Methylovirgula sp. 4M-Z18: one gene and its partner. The protein of the gene in region 1 interacts with the protein of each later gene in a pairwise test. Links are inferred from orthologs where the notes say so. Each region holds a gene or a part of one and is shown on either strand. Other genes may lie near its edges.

The links.
Region 2: the proteins of V9T28_RS22110 (region 1) and sfsA interact in binary tests that used the Escherichia coli proteins (3 or more experiments, as listed by UniProt). The link is inferred for Methylovirgula sp. 4M-Z18 from one-to-one orthologs.

The regions. Positions count from the first base shown.
Region 1 is NZ_CP149574.1:4,769,646-4,776,783, forward strand. Bases 2,544-5,530 are described here. They hold V9T28_RS22110 (glutamate-5-semialdehyde dehydrogenase), read left to right. Parts: upstream 2,544-3,384; coding sequence 3,385-4,677; downstream 4,678-5,530. Other genes in these bases: proB (glutamate 5-kinase), read left to right, coding at 2,544-2,653; V9T28_RS22105 (hypothetical protein), read left to right, coding at 2,798-3,373; V9T28_RS22115 (nicotinate-nucleotide adenylyltransferase), read left to right, coding at 4,906-5,514. Also shown: GTPase ObgE, read left to right, coding at 24-1,094; more of proB, read left to right, coding at 1,526-2,543; rsfS (ribosome silencing factor), read left to right, coding at 5,629-6,009; 23S rRNA (pseudouridine(1915)-N(3))-methyltransferase RlmH, read left to right, coding at 6,062-6,544; V9T28_RS22130 (tetratricopeptide repeat protein), read left to right, coding at 6,630-7,138. UniProt on the Escherichia coli protein: Catalyzes the NADPH-dependent reduction of L-glutamate 5-phosphate into L-glutamate 5-semialdehyde and phosphate. The product spontaneously undergoes cyclization to form 1-pyrroline-5-carboxylate.
Region 2 is NZ_CP149574.1:1,338,002-1,345,126, forward strand. The notes cover bases 2,491-5,464. They hold sfsA (DNA/RNA nuclease SfsA), read right to left. Parts: upstream 4,345-5,464; coding sequence 3,637-4,344; downstream 2,491-3,636. Other genes in these bases: V9T28_RS06080 (FkbM family methyltransferase), read left to right, coding at 2,561-3,475; V9T28_RS06090 (hypothetical protein), read right to left, coding at 4,345-4,935; V9T28_RS06095 (competence/damage-inducible protein A), read left to right, coding at 5,062-5,464. Also shown: V9T28_RS06065 (IlvD/Edd family dehydratase), read right to left, coding at 1-304; V9T28_RS06070 (hypothetical protein), read left to right, coding at 458-1,501; V9T28_RS06075 (NAD(P)-dependent oxidoreductase), read right to left, coding at 1,531-2,436; more of V9T28_RS06095, read left to right, coding at 5,465-5,811; gpt (xanthine phosphoribosyltransferase), read left to right, coding at 5,902-6,405; V9T28_RS06110 (arylamine N-acetyltransferase family protein), read left to right, coding at 6,953-7,125. UniProt on the Escherichia coli protein: Binds to DNA non-specifically. Could be a regulatory factor involved in maltose metabolism.

The DNA of each region.
Region 1 (7,138 bases):
CGAGACTTCTCTAGGGGAAGGCCATGAAATTCCTCGATCAAGCAAAAATCTACATCCGCTCGGGCAACGGCGGCGCCGGCTGCGTGTCGTTCCGGCGCGAAAAATTTATCGAATTCGGCGGGCCGGACGGCGGTGACGGCGGCCGCGGCGGCGATGTCGTGGCCGAATGTGTGCAGGGCCTGAACACGCTCATCGATTACCGATTCCAACAGCATTTCAAGGCGCAGACCGGTGTGCACGGCATGGGCAAGAACCGCGCCGGCGCGCGCGGCGCCGATCTGGTGCTGAAAGTGCCGGCCGGCACGCAGATCTTCGAAGAGGACAACGAGACGCTGATCGCCGACCTCACCGAGATCGGCCAACGCGTCGTTCTCGCCAAGGGCGGCAACGGCGGTTTCGGCAATGCGCATTTCCAGACTTCGACCAATCAGGCGCCGCGCCGCGCCAATCCCGGCCAGTTGGGCATCGAGATGACGATCTGGCTGCGGCTGAAACTGATCGCCGATGCCGGGCTGATCGGCCTGCCGAACGCGGGCAAGAGCACGTTCCTCGCAACCGTCTCCGCCGCCAAGCCGAAGATCGCCGATTACCCCTTCACCACGCTGCACCCGGGCCTTGGCGTCGTGCGCAACGACGGGCGCGAATTCGTGCTGGCCGACATCCCCGGCTTGATCGAGGGCGCGCATGAAGGCCTCGGCCTCGGCGACCGTTTCCTAGGCCATATCGAGCGCTGCCGGGTGATGCTGCATCTGATCGATGCGGCCGGCGACCACGCGGGCAAAGCCTACAAGACCGTGCGCGGCGAGCTCGAAGCCTATGGCCAGGGGCTCGAGGCGAAGCCCGAAATCGTCGCGCTGTCGCGCGTTGACACGGTGGATGCCGAGACCTTGAAAAAGCAAATGGACCGGCTGAAGCGCGCGATCAAATCGAGCGGCCCGGCGCTCGAGGACGGCGAAAAGCCGCGTGCCCCGATCACGCTCTCATCCGCCACCAACACCCATGTGGTGGAGACCTTGCGCGCGCTGCAGCAGGTGATTGATTTGGCGAAGGAGCCGGAGAAACGCGCCGCAGTCGAGCAGGACTGGCGACCGTAGGGCGAATCGAGGCTGGATATGACCCGATTAAAAGATCTTCTGCCGAAGGGTCCCCCGTGGCTAGACCAAATAAATTGCCGCACTTCTTCCTATAAACGCGATGAAATTCCTCAAATAACTAAGTATTGGTGCTACATTTGTAGCACGATAAACGCGATCTTATTTTTACTGAGCGTAGCGCTTGCAAGACACATTGAAACGCCAAAAGTGATATTTGGCGCGTTTCTCATTATGATGCCACTAAGCCCATTTCTTTGGAGTTCTTCTCTATACGAGCGGCCTTTTTGGGCGCGACGTCTACAAGAATTAAGAGACAAAACGCCTGATGGTATGCTGGGTCCTACATTTGATTGGATCTTGCTGTGCGTTTTCTTCAGCCTCGTCATTTTTGCCGTCCTTGTTGATTTCGTGCTCCCGTTCGACGCTCCCCCATGACCAAACTCCCCCGCCTCTCCTCCTTCCGCCGCATCGTCGTCAAAGTCGGCTCGTCACTCCTTGTCGATCGCGCCAAAGGCGCGTTGCGCGCCGCTTGGCTCGATGCCTTGGCCGACGATCTTGCCGGCCTGCATCGGGCCGGCGCCGACGTGCTTGTCGTGTCCTCCGGCGCCATCGCGCTCGGCCGCACTGTGCTCAAATTTCCGCCCGGCGATCTCAAGCTCGAGGACAGCCAGGCCGCCGCCGCCGTCGGGCAGATTGCGCTCGCCAAGACCTGGGCCGAGGCGCTCGGCAGCCGCGGCATCACGGCCGGGCAGATTCTGCTGACCCTCGGCGACACCGAAGAGCGCCGGCGTTACCTGAACGCCCGTGCGACGCTCGCCCGCCTCATGGAGGCGCGTGCAGTTCCAGTAATCAACGAGAACGACACGGTCGCGACGAGCGAAATCCGCTATGGCGACAATGACCGGCTGGCCGCCCGCGTCGCCACCATGGCCTCGGCGGACCTGCTCATTCTGCTCTCCGACATCACCGGCCTGTACACGGCGCCGCCGCAGAGCGATCCCAATGCCAAGCTCATCCCGCTCGTGCCGCGCATCAGCGCCGAGATCGAGGCGATGGCGGGGGGCGCGGCCTCCGAATTGTCGCGCGGCGGCATGCGCACCAAGATTGAGGCAGGCAAGATCGCCGTCACCGGCGGCGCCCATATGGTCATCGCCGATGGCCGCGAGTTGCATTGCGTGCGGCGCATCGCCGACGGCGAGCCCTGTACCTGGTTCCTCACCCCGTCGAACCCCGTCACCGCCCGCAAGAAATGGATCGCCGGCTCGTTGGAGCCGCGCGGCACGTTGCATATCGACGCCGGCGCGGCGCGGGCGCTGCGCCAGGGCAAGAGCCTGCTGCCGGCCGGCGTCACCCGCATCGACGGCAGTTTCGCGCGCGGCGATTGCGTGACGATCCGCGACGCGTTGGGGCGCGAAATCGGCCGCGGCCTTGTCGCCTACGACGCGCTGCACGCCGAGCAGATCAAGGGGCGGCAAAGCCAGGAGATCGAAACGGTGCTGGGCTTTACCGGCCGCGCCGAGATGATTCACCGTGACGACATGGTCCTCGCGGGTGAGTGAATGGAGCGCGGCCTTCCAGGCCGCAGAAAAAGGCAGCCGGTAAGTTCAGATGCGTTTCCTCAGTCTCCATCCAATCCCCGAACATCCCGGCGCCTCGTCATGCGGGCTGGAAGCCCGCGGTCCATTTACCTCTGGTCCGTTCGCATGAGCCATTTCATCGTTCTCCTGGGGTCTTGCCTGAACCTGATCGGCACGTGGCGCTATTGTCGCGCCATCCTCGCCGGCCGGGTCCAGCCCAATCTCGTCACCTGGATCATGTGGGCGCTCGCGCCGCTGATCGGCGTTGCGGCGGAACTCTATTCCGGCGTCACCTGGGCGGTCCTGCCGGTCTTCATGGCCGGATTCGGGCCGCTCTGCGTCACGTGCGTCGCGCTATTGACGCACCATTCCACCTGGGTGCCGCGGCCGCGCGACTATGCCTGCGGCGTTTTTTCCTTTCTGGCACTGATCCTGTGGCAGATCACCAAGGATCCCGATATCGCCATCCTGTTCGCGGTGCTGAGCGACGGCGCAGCCCTGCTGCCGACCCTGTTCAAGACCTGGACCCATCCGGACAGTGAAACCCCCGTGCCCTTCGCCCTGGCGGTCTGCAGTTCGCTCAGCGCCTTGCCGGTGATCGAGCATTGGACTTTTGCGTCCCTTGCCTTTCCGCTCTATCTTATGACGGCCAACAGCATCATGGTGCTCACCATCGAGCGGCGGCGTTTTTTGACGGTTTGAACGGACATTTGATGAGTGCGATCCTGAAGGCGGTTGAGCCGGATCACGACATCCACGCCCTGATGCTCGGCCTCGGGCAGGCGGCGCGGAAAGCCGCGCGCGCCCTGAGCCTGGCGAGCGCCGACCAGAAGAACGCCGCGCTCATGGCCGCCGCCGCCGCCTTGCGCGCACGCGCACCCGAGATTCTCGCCGCCAATGCCCTTGATGTCGTCGACGCCAAGGCGCGCGGCACGGTCGGGTCCTTCATCGACCGGCTGACGCTCGATGCCGCGCGCATCGAGGCGATGGCGAATGGTGTCGAGGACATTGCCGCCTTGCCCGATCCCGTCGGCCGGGTGCTCGAAACCTTCACCCGCCCGAACGGGCTCGAGATCTCGCGCGTCGCGACGCCGCTCGGCGTGATCGGCGTGATCTACGAGAGCCGCCCGAATGTCACCGCCGATGCCGGCGCCCTGTGCCTGAAGGCCGGCAATGCCGCCATTCTGCGCGGCGGCTCGGAAAGCTTCCGCAGTTCCGGCGTCATTCACGCGTGCCTAGTCGATGGTCTGCGCCACGCGGGCCTGCCCGATGCCGCGATCAGCCGCGTGCCGGTGAGCGACCGCGCCGCCGTCGGCGAAATGCTCAAAGGCCTCGGCGGCACCCTTGACGTGATCGTGCCGCGCGGCGGCAAAAGCCTTGTCGCGCGCGTGCAGGACGAAGCGCGCGTGCCGGTTTTCGCGCATCTCGAAGGCATCGTGCATATTTTCGTCCATGCAGCGGCTGACCTCGAAAGAGCAAAAACCATCGTGCTCAATTCGAAACTGCGCCGCACCGGCATTTGCGGCGCGGCGGAAACCTTGCTTGTCGATCAGGCCTGTGCCGCAACGTGTCTCGCGCCTTTGGTCGGCATGCTGCTCGACGCCGGCTGCGGCGTACGTGGCGATGACGCGACGCGCCAGATCGATACGCGCGTCACGCCGGCGGTGGAAGACGATTGGCGCACCGAATATCTCGACTCCATCATTTCCGTGAAAGTGGTGAATGGTTTGGACGGCGCGGTCGATCACATCGAGACCTATGGCTCGCATCACACCGATTGCATCGTGACCGAGGATCGCGCTGCGGCAGAAGCCTTTCTGCGCGAAGTGGATTCGGCCATCGTGCTGCACAACGCCTCGACGCAATTTGCTGATGGCGGTGAATTCGGCTTCGGCGCCGAAATCGGCATCGCCACTGGCCGCATGCACGCGCGCGGGCCGGTGGGCGTCGATCAATTGACCTCGTTCAAATACATGGTGCGCGGCACCGGACAGGTGCGCGGGTGAGTGATTTTGCTGCGATGATGAAGCGCAAACCCTTCTCCCCGCAAGCGGGGAGAAGGTGGCGCACGAAGTGCGACGGATGAGGGGCGCACGGATGAATTATCGCTGTCCGACAGCCACCGGCGCAAATCTCGCAACGTCGTGGCTGCCCCTCATCCGTCCCTTCGGGACACCTTCCCCCCGCTTGCGGGGAGAAGGGTCCGCGCGGCATCTTTTTTCACAATCCTTTTCATGACCCTCCCCCGTCTTCCCGCCCACGCGCCCGGCATGCGCATCGGTCTTTTCGGCGGCTCGTTCAATCCGCCGCACGAGGGCCATCGGCTCGCTTCGCTCATCGCGCTGAAACGCCTCGGCCTCGACCGCGTGTGGTGGATGGTCACGCCCGGCAATCCGCTCAAGTCGAATGGCCACTTGCCTGCGCTTGCGGCGCGCGTGCAGGCCGCGAAGCTCGTGGCGAACCATCCGCGCATCGATGTCACCGGTTTTGAGGCGCAGATCGGCACGCGTTTCACCTACGACACGTTGTGTTGGCTGAAGCGTCATTGTCCGCAGGTCGATTTCGTCTGGCTCATGGGCGCCGACAATCTGCGGCAGTTTCATCGATGGCAGCATTGGCGCGAAATCGCCGCCCTCATCCCGATCGCCGTGATCGACCGGCCCGATTCGACCCTGCGCGCAGGGGGCGGGCAGGCGGGCCATGTTTTGGCCCGCCACCGGCTCGACGAAAGCGACGCGATGTTGCTGCCCGGCCACGCCACCCCGGCTTTTGTCTTTTTGCACGGGCCGCGCTCGCCTTTGTCGTCGACAGCGCTGCGCGAAGCTGGCAAGGGACTCGCATAACCTTTCGTGTCATTGAAACTTTAAGGTTTCGAGCCTACATTCTGAGTCGCGGGTTTGCGACTCGCTAATTTGAGGATTGAAGCACTGTCCATCACGGTTCTTGACCGAGCGGGCATGACGCCCTCTCAACCGGCCCCCAGCCATAGCCCTGCGGCCGGACTCATTGTGCGGAACATTCTGACGAGCCTCGACGACGCCAAGGCAGAAGACATCGTCACGATTGACCTCACCGGAAAAACCAGCCTCGCCGATACGATGCTCGTCGCCTCTGGCCGCTCCAACACCCATGTGGGCGCCATTGCCGACCGCGTCATCAAGGCAGTCAAAGAGCAGGGCCTGCCCGCGCCACGCGTGGAAGGCGAACAGGCTTGCGACTGGGTGCTGGTGGATGCGGGCGACGTCATCGTCCATGTCTTCCGGCCCGAAGTGCGCCAGTTCTACAATCTGGAAAAGATGTGGGGCGGCGACCGGCCTGAAGAGACGCGCGCGCGGTAATGCGGTAATGACGTGTGAAGTTCCCTTCATGCGTCGCAACTAAAGAGCTGGCGTGAAGCTATTGCTGATTGCAGTCGGGCGGCTGAAGGCCGGGCCCGAGCGGGAGTTGGTTTCGCGCTATGCGGACCGGCTGCAGGGCATCGCCCGGAGCATCGGCCTTACCGGATTCGACATGCGCGAGATCGACGAATCCCGCGCGCGCCGGCCGGAGGACCGGAAAAGCGAGGAGGCGAAAGCGATCCGCGCGCTGGTGCCGCCCGGTGCCGTTCTGATGCTGCTCGACGAGCGCGGCAAAAATATTTCCAGCGAAGATTTCGCCGCGCGCATCGGCCAGGAGCGCGACCGGGGCGCCCCGGCACTGGCGCTGGTGATCGGCGGGCCCGACGGGCTCGATCCGGATTTGCGCCAATCCGCCCAAGCCGTCCTCGCCTTCGGCGCCATGACCTGGCCGCATCAGATCGTGCGGGTGCTGGCGGCGGAACAACTCTATCGCACTGCAACGATTCTGGCAGGGCATCCGTATCATCGGGTGTGATGATCTGGACCGCGAGCTTGCAGCTCGCCTAAAAGGGCGAGACAACATTATAAATGTTAACTAGCTTCGTCGGCGAACCTGCCCCTTGAGTAAGGCCGCCCCACGCACGTCAGCTAAAGTCATCGCACTTTGTACCGCTATCGTGTTGTCCAGCCTTAGCAGGGGCCTTGCTCAGGAGGAAAGCTCACAATGCGAGGCCGCCTTTTCCAAACGCGACTTTGAGGTCGCGCTAAAATATTGCGCGATCGCCGCCGCTCAAGGAAATGCAAAGGCTCAAGACGACATGGGTCTGATGTATGACTACGGGCACGGAACCGCTCAGGACTACAATGCCGCGTTTTCTTGGTATGTGAAGGCGGCAAAGCAGGGCGACTCGGAGGGAGAATATCTTCTCGGAGGTATGTATCGATTTGGTCACGGCGTGGACAGAAGCGATCTGCTGGCGGCCGTTTGGTACAAGAAAGCTGCCAAACATGGATTTGCCATTGCGCAAAGTGCGCTGGGTTCAGTGTATGAAAGCGGGGGCGTTGGGTTTGCGCCGGATTATTCTCAAGCAGAATTTTGGTATCGCAAGGCTGCAGATCAAGGCTTTAA
Region 2 (7,125 bases), 3.4 Mb from region 1 along the record:
CGACGCCGCCGGCCGCGGTAATGCCGTCGCGGATGCGCTTCGCGAGATCGAGATGGTGGCGGTTACAGGGCGACAGGTCGGAGCCGGTCTGGGCGATGCCGATGATCGGCTTGCCAGAGCGCAACTCCTCCGTGGTCAGGCCGAAATTGACGTAGCGTTCGACATAAAGTGCCGTCATGCCGGGATTGTCGGGATTGTCGAACCAGAGCTGGGAGCGGAGTTTGGGGTTAAAGGCCTTGTGGGGCTTGTCCGCTTTCTTCGTCTTGCCGTCTTTCTTGGCCTTCGGTTTCGTGTCCTTACTCAAAGCTCATCCTCCAGAGATGCGGGATACGCCGCCTGAACTATGCTAGAATGCTACCAAGTGGAAATGAAAATCAATTGATTCCGGCCTTGCAGCACCGCATTGATGCCCTGCGGGCGGTTGGGCCGAAAGCTTAAGACAGCCGAGGGCAAATCTTTGGTTAATTTTCACGAAGCCGCGAAAGCGGGCCTGATCACCGAGGACCAGGCGGCACGTCTGACCGCCTTTTACGCCGTTCAGGCGCCGGGAAGAGTTCATCAACCGCGCTTCGATGTGACCAACGTGCTCTGGTATGCGGGCGCGATCATCGCCATGACAGCGATGGGCCTGTTTTCGAATCGCGTCTTCAATCTGATGGGCGGGGGCGGGCTTTTCATCACGGCGCTGGCCTACGCGCTGATTTTCTTCCTGGCCGGCAATTTTCTGTGGCGCCGCGACTTGCGGATTCCGGGCGGCCTCCTTATTGCCGCCACGGTGACGATGGCGCCGCTCGCGGTCTTTTCCATTCAGGACATGCTCGGCTGGTGGGGTGAGTTCGGCCGGCCTGACGCCTATGGCGCGTTTAACATCTGGGTGAAGGGATCCCGGGTTTTCATGGAATGCGCGGCGATCGCGGCGGCCGCGGTCGCAGTGCGGTTCTATCCTTTTGGCTTCATTGTGCTGATCGCGGCGGTCGCGCTGTGGGCTCTCTCGATGGATTTGACACCGTGGTTCGGGCGAAGTTCCGATTTCGACTGGACGCTGCGCGCCAAAGTCTCGATGTATTTCGGCCTGGGCTTGATCGCGCTGGCGTGGGCGGTCGATCTTCGGCAACGCCACGCCGACTATGCCTTTTGGTTGCATCTTGCAGCCGCCGCCGCTTTCTGGAGCGGCCTCACCGAGCAGCATTCGGACAACGAATGGGCCAGGTTTCTTTGCTGCCTGATCAATATTGGCCTCATCGGCCTGGCGCTTTTTCTGTTCCGCCGCGTTTATGCGGTCTTCGGTGTTGCCGGCATCGCGCTCTATCTGGGTTATCTCGCCGACGAGGTATTCGAGGATTCGCTGTTGTTTCCCTTCGCACTCAGCGCGATCGGTTTGGCATTCGTCGCCGCGGGCCTCTGGTCGCTGCGCAATCGTGCTCGGATCGCGGAGGCGTTTGAAAGCTTGTTGCCGGAACGCGCCGCGAGGTTACGGCCAAGACGGTTCGAGCCCGGCTGATTGGATGCGATGAGCGGCGGCAGCCGGCGTCAGTCGGGCCGCACCTTCACCCCATTGGCGGCCGCAACGAAATCGGTAAGGGTCGGCACGAAATCGCCTCCATGCCCGGCGGCAACACTTGCCGCGAACGAATTCTTGACCGCCGAACCGACCGGATTGGCAACGTCCGACGCATTCGCGAGGGCCGCGAGATAGCGCAAGTCTTTTGCCGCATTGGCGAGGGTGAATTTATGCGGTGCGGGGTCGTGGCCCAGCGCATAGGCCATGAAGGTCTGGTAGAAACCGCAATCCATTCGGCTGCCGCGCAGAACCCGGTCGAACGTCTCAACCGAAATCCCGGTTTTCCGGGCGAGCGTGAGGGCTTCAGCGTAAATGGCCGCATAGCCGAGCGACAGAAAATTGTTGAGCAGCTTCATCTTGTGGCCGTCGCCGACCTGGCCGATATGCTCGATTTTCGCCGCCCAGGCCGCACACACCGGCTTGATTCGCGTAAATACGTCCGCGCTCGCGCCGATCATGGTGGAGAGTTGGCCGGCCTCCGCTTGCGCCGGCGTGCCGCCCAGCGGCGCATCGGCAAAATGCACGCCAAGCGGCTCGAGGTCGGCGGCGAGCTTTAAGGTCGAAACCGGATCGGCGGTCGAACAATCGACGATGATGAGGCCGGAATGTGCGCCCTGTTTGATCCCGTCCGGCCCGTTCACCAGTGCCTCGATCTGCGGCGAACCCGTGACGCACAGGAAGATGATATCGCATTGTTTCGCAAGCTCCGCCGGCGATTTTGCCTCTTGCGCGCCGCGCCCGACGAGATCGTCCACGGGCCCGCGATTGCGATGGCCAAGGACGGTCAGGGCATAGCCTTTCTCCACAATATTCTTGGCCATCCCATGGCCCATGAACCCGACACCGATGAAGCCGATCTTTTCGTTTCCCGACATTCTGCGCCTCCCGCGTTTCAGCCTATCCTAGGGGGAAGTCGGGGCTGGGCAAGCACGTCCCGGCATGTCTGGGATGCTTTCGTTCCGATCCGGGCGGGGAAACGCCGCTCCAATATGGATTTCCATGTCGATTTTCTATAATCCGGCAATCCAGATGACGCGAATGACAGGCCGCCAGATGAATGATTTCCCTCCCGACGCGATCTCGCCGTTCGGCCATTACACGCCGCGGCCTTTCGTCGGGCGCTTGATCAATCGGGCAGCGCGATGTCCTGCGACCTGGTTCGGCGTGCGCCGCGCCTTCGCCCTCCGCGGCGTGGCGCGTAAATTCCTGAAGGGGCGTCCGCTTGATGTCGAGCGCTTGGGTGCGCGCATGCGGCTCTATCCCTATAACAATGTCTGCGAGAAGCGCATTCTGTTCACGCCGCAATATTTCGACGCGGAAGAACTCGAGGCGCTGCGCGCCGACATCGCGGCGCAGACGCACAGCAACTACGTGTTTCTCGATATCGGCGCCAATATCGGCGGCTATACGCTGTTCGTCGCCGCCCACAGCGGGTCGCAGGCGCGCATCATCGCGGTCGAGCCACAGCAGGACATTTTCGAGCGGTTGATCTTCAACGTGCGGCAGAATGATTTTGCGAAAGTCAAGGCGCTCGACTGTGCGGTGGCGGATGCCGACGGTGAGGTCACGCTGTTCGTGGACGCGCAGAACAAGGGCGAAACCTCGATCCGCATCGTCAACGACAATTATGGCGCATCGCAGGTGCGCGTTCCGGCAAAAGCATTGAAGACGATTGTGCGCGAAGAAGGGTTCACGCACGTCGACGCGATCAAGCTCGATGTCGAGGGCGTGGAAGACATTATTTTGGAGGCCTATTTCGCCGATGCGCCGCGCAACGTGTGGCCGCGCCTGCTGATCGTCGCCGACGCCCCCGACCGCTGGTCGATCGACTTGCCATCCTATGTGCTGCAAGCGGGCTATGAGCAGACGATGGTGACGCGGACGAATTTGGTGTTCGTGCGGAAGGATGCGTGAGCTTCTCTGTCATTGCGAGGAGCAAGGCGACGAGGCAATCCATCTCCCAGTCGCGGAGGTGTTTCCGCGGCCAAACCACCGCGACGAGCGAAAAACAATTCAGGTTGGGAGATGGATTGCTTCGCTACGCTCGCAATGACGGCGTCGTGCGCGCCGCTGCATCAATCCATCGGCACGCGCTTCGTCACCGTAATGCCTTCGGCGCTCACATCGCATATATAAGCAACCGCCTCCACACCGCGCCGGCGGGCGCGGGAAAATGCTGCGGCATAGGCGGAATCGATATCGGCCGCGAGGGTGAAGCGCTCGGCACGCATCTGAATGAGATAGACCATTATCGCCCGTGCGCCGCCCGCGACCATGTTGTCGAGCTCTTCGAGATGTTTCGCGCCGCGCGCCGTGACGCAATCGGGAAATTCGGCGAGCGGGGCATGTCGCATCATATGCACGTTCTTCACTTCCACGTAGCAGGGCGGCTTGCCGCTATCCTCGAGCAAAATATCGATCCGGCTGTTGACACCGTATTTCACTTCGCGGCGCAGGCGGTCGTAGCCTTGTAATTCCTGGATCGTGCCGGAGCGGATCGCTTCCTCGGTGAGCGCGTTGGGATGCGAGGTGTTGATGCCGACCCATTGCGGCCCAGCGCCAAAATCCGCTTCGACCAATTCCCAGGAATAGGCAAGTTTGCGTTTGGGATTGTCGCTCTTCGACAGATAGACTCGCGCGCCCGCCGCGGTCAGGCCGAGCATCGCGCCGGGATTGGCGCAATGCACGGTGATCTCCGCGCCATCCTCAAGCCGGATGTCGGCGAGAAAGCGCTTGTAGCGACGGATCAGGCGGCCTGGGATGAGTGGGGTAGGGAAGATCATCTACTGAGGCGGAACTATTTTTAATTGAGGCTCGAAACGTATCGTCGTTTTGATGTCATCATCGCCGCCGATATCACTCATCGACAGCACAGGTAATTTGCTCTCAGGATCGAAGTAATATTTAACGAATAAATTATTTTGCTGCCACGAGAGCCCTATATAACGGTTTGAGTCGAGTTCGATATAGCCGAGACACTTGGCCTGGCCCTGAGGCAGGAAGAGCATAGCATAGCCTGCGATTTGGTCCAATTCGCCCGTGCTTTCCGGTGTGACCTCCCCCCATTCCTTAGTCGTCGTGAATACCCATCCGGCGTCACGAATCTTCACAGTGCCGCTTCTGAGTTGCCCATGCTCGTCATATTCCCGGTATCGCCAAGCGCGGCCAGGAATGTTTTCGATAATTTCGAGGGTTTCGTGCGTTCGGCCATCCGGACCGGCGGTGGTGTTCTCCATTTTTGCAATGTAGGGCCCAGCTTTCTCGAAACGCTGAGCCAAATCTGATTGCAATGCACCGCAGTCCAATTTGGCATCTTCAGCTTGCGCCATCGTCGCAAAAAGAATCGCCACTATTGTGAGCGCATGAAAACGCATGGATGCCTTCAGGAGTACATGAAAGTGTGAATGATGTCGTATGTTAGGCGGCTCCAGTTTCGTTGGCAACCGGCGCTTGCCTATGGTTTTCGACGCGAACATAATGATGGTCCGCAGGAGCCCCTCATGACCGTCGAAACCGTTACCGCCGCCGTTCTTGTCATTGGCGATGAAATTCTGTCCGGCCGCACCAAGGATAAGAACATCGGCTATATTGCCGAATATCTCACCCAGCTCGGTATCGATGTGCGCGAGGTGCGGGTCGTGCCGGATGTGGAGGAGGAGATCGTGACGGCGCTGAACGCCCTGCGCCACCGCTACACTTACGTCTTCACCACCGGCGGCATCGGCCCGACCCATGACGACATCACTGCCGACAGCGTCGCCAAGGCCTTTGGCGTCGACATTTCCGAGGATCCGCGCGTGATCGCGCTGATGGCGCCGCGCTACAAGCCGGGCGAATTCAATGCGGCGCGGCGGCGCATGGCCCGCATTCCGCATGGGGCGGACCTCGTTGCCAACAAGGTGTCGGTCGCGCCGGGGTTCATGATCGGCAATGTCATCATCATGGCCGGCGTGCCAGCCGTCATGCAGACCATGCTCGACGACGTGACGCCGCGCCTGAAGACCGGCACCAAAATGCTGATGGAGACGATCGATGCCGCCGGCCTCGCCGAGGGCACCTATGGCGGCCCGCTCGGCGACATTGCTGCAGCGCACACGGGCGCGACCATCGGCTCGTATCCCTCCTTCCTCGACGGCAAGTTCTCGAACCAGATCGTGGTGCGTTCCAAGGATGCGCAGGTGCTCGCGGCGGCGGTTGCAGACGTGCATGCCATGATCGCCCGCCTGAACGCCGCACGGGCGGCGGGCTAGCGCATTTCCTGTGGCCAATTGCTGGCTTGCCCTCGCGTGTCGCCCGTCGGCTTTGCTAATCTCCCGGCAAAGCCAATTTGAGGGAATCACATGAGCGAGCCAGCCCAGGCTAAAGTCTTTCCGGTCTCGTGGGACCAGTTTCATCGCGACGCCCGGGCGCTGGCCTGGCGGCTGGCGGGGGCGGGGCCGTTCGAGGCGATCGTATGCATCACCCGCGGCGGTCTCGTCCCCGCGGCCATCGTCGCCCGCGAACTCGGCACGCGGATCATCGAGACCGTGTGCATCGCGAGCTACCACGAATATACGGAGCAGGGCGAACTCATGGTGCTGAAAGGCCTGTCGCCGGAGGTGATCAAGCTCGGCGACGGCAAGGGCGTGCTGGTGGTGGATGACCTTGTCGACACCGGCAAGACCGCGACGGTGGTGCGCAACATGCTGCCGAACGCCCATTTCGCCACTGTTTACGCCAAGCCGCTCGGCCGGCCGTTGGTGGACACATTTATTACAGAGGTGTCGCAGGACACCTGGATCTATTTCCCCTGGGACATGGGCCTGAGCTTCCAGCCCCCCATCGCCAAGGGCTCGCAGGGCTAGAAAAGCATGCGGCGGACTTGTATGCTGCTGCCCGCGCCTGTAGGACAGGCGCGACCAGCGCGGACATGGCGAAACTGGTAGACGCAAGGGACTTAAAATCCCTCGGTGGCAACACTGTGCGGGTTCGATTCCCGCTGTCCGCACCAAACACATTCAAAAGTGTTGGCGCAACAATAAGCTAGGCGATATCAATAGGTTGTCGCAAGCTTGCGGCTACGAATGACCACTCCGTGCGGACTGCAGCGAGCGTTCATGCGATGACCCACTACGGATAGCTGTTTCCGGGGTGTCTCGGTAGAACTGCCAATCCTCGATGACGGGGCCCAGCGTCGCCCTCGCGTTTCGTCAAAACAACTCGAGACGCGCGCCTTGTGGCGAGAAATGCGCCGCTCTACGGCTCGCAATCGGAGCTAATGCGTTCCGAGACGCATTCCCAACAAACACCGATGGGGCCGTCTTGTAAAAGGCGGCCTGCAGCGGCAATCTCAGCGTCGGCGGGGGCGTCAAGCTCGAGAATCTCGGGCTTGTTCGGCTGGAGGAGCGTTCAATGGCGCACAGCTTTGATCTCGACGCCTATCTTGAGCGAGTCGCGTATCATGGGCCGGCAAATCCCGATTACGCGACGCTCAGCGGTTTGTTGATGTCGCATATGAATCATATTCATTTTGAGAATATCGATGTTTTGCTTGGACGTCCCATACGTCTCGATCTTGCTTCGTT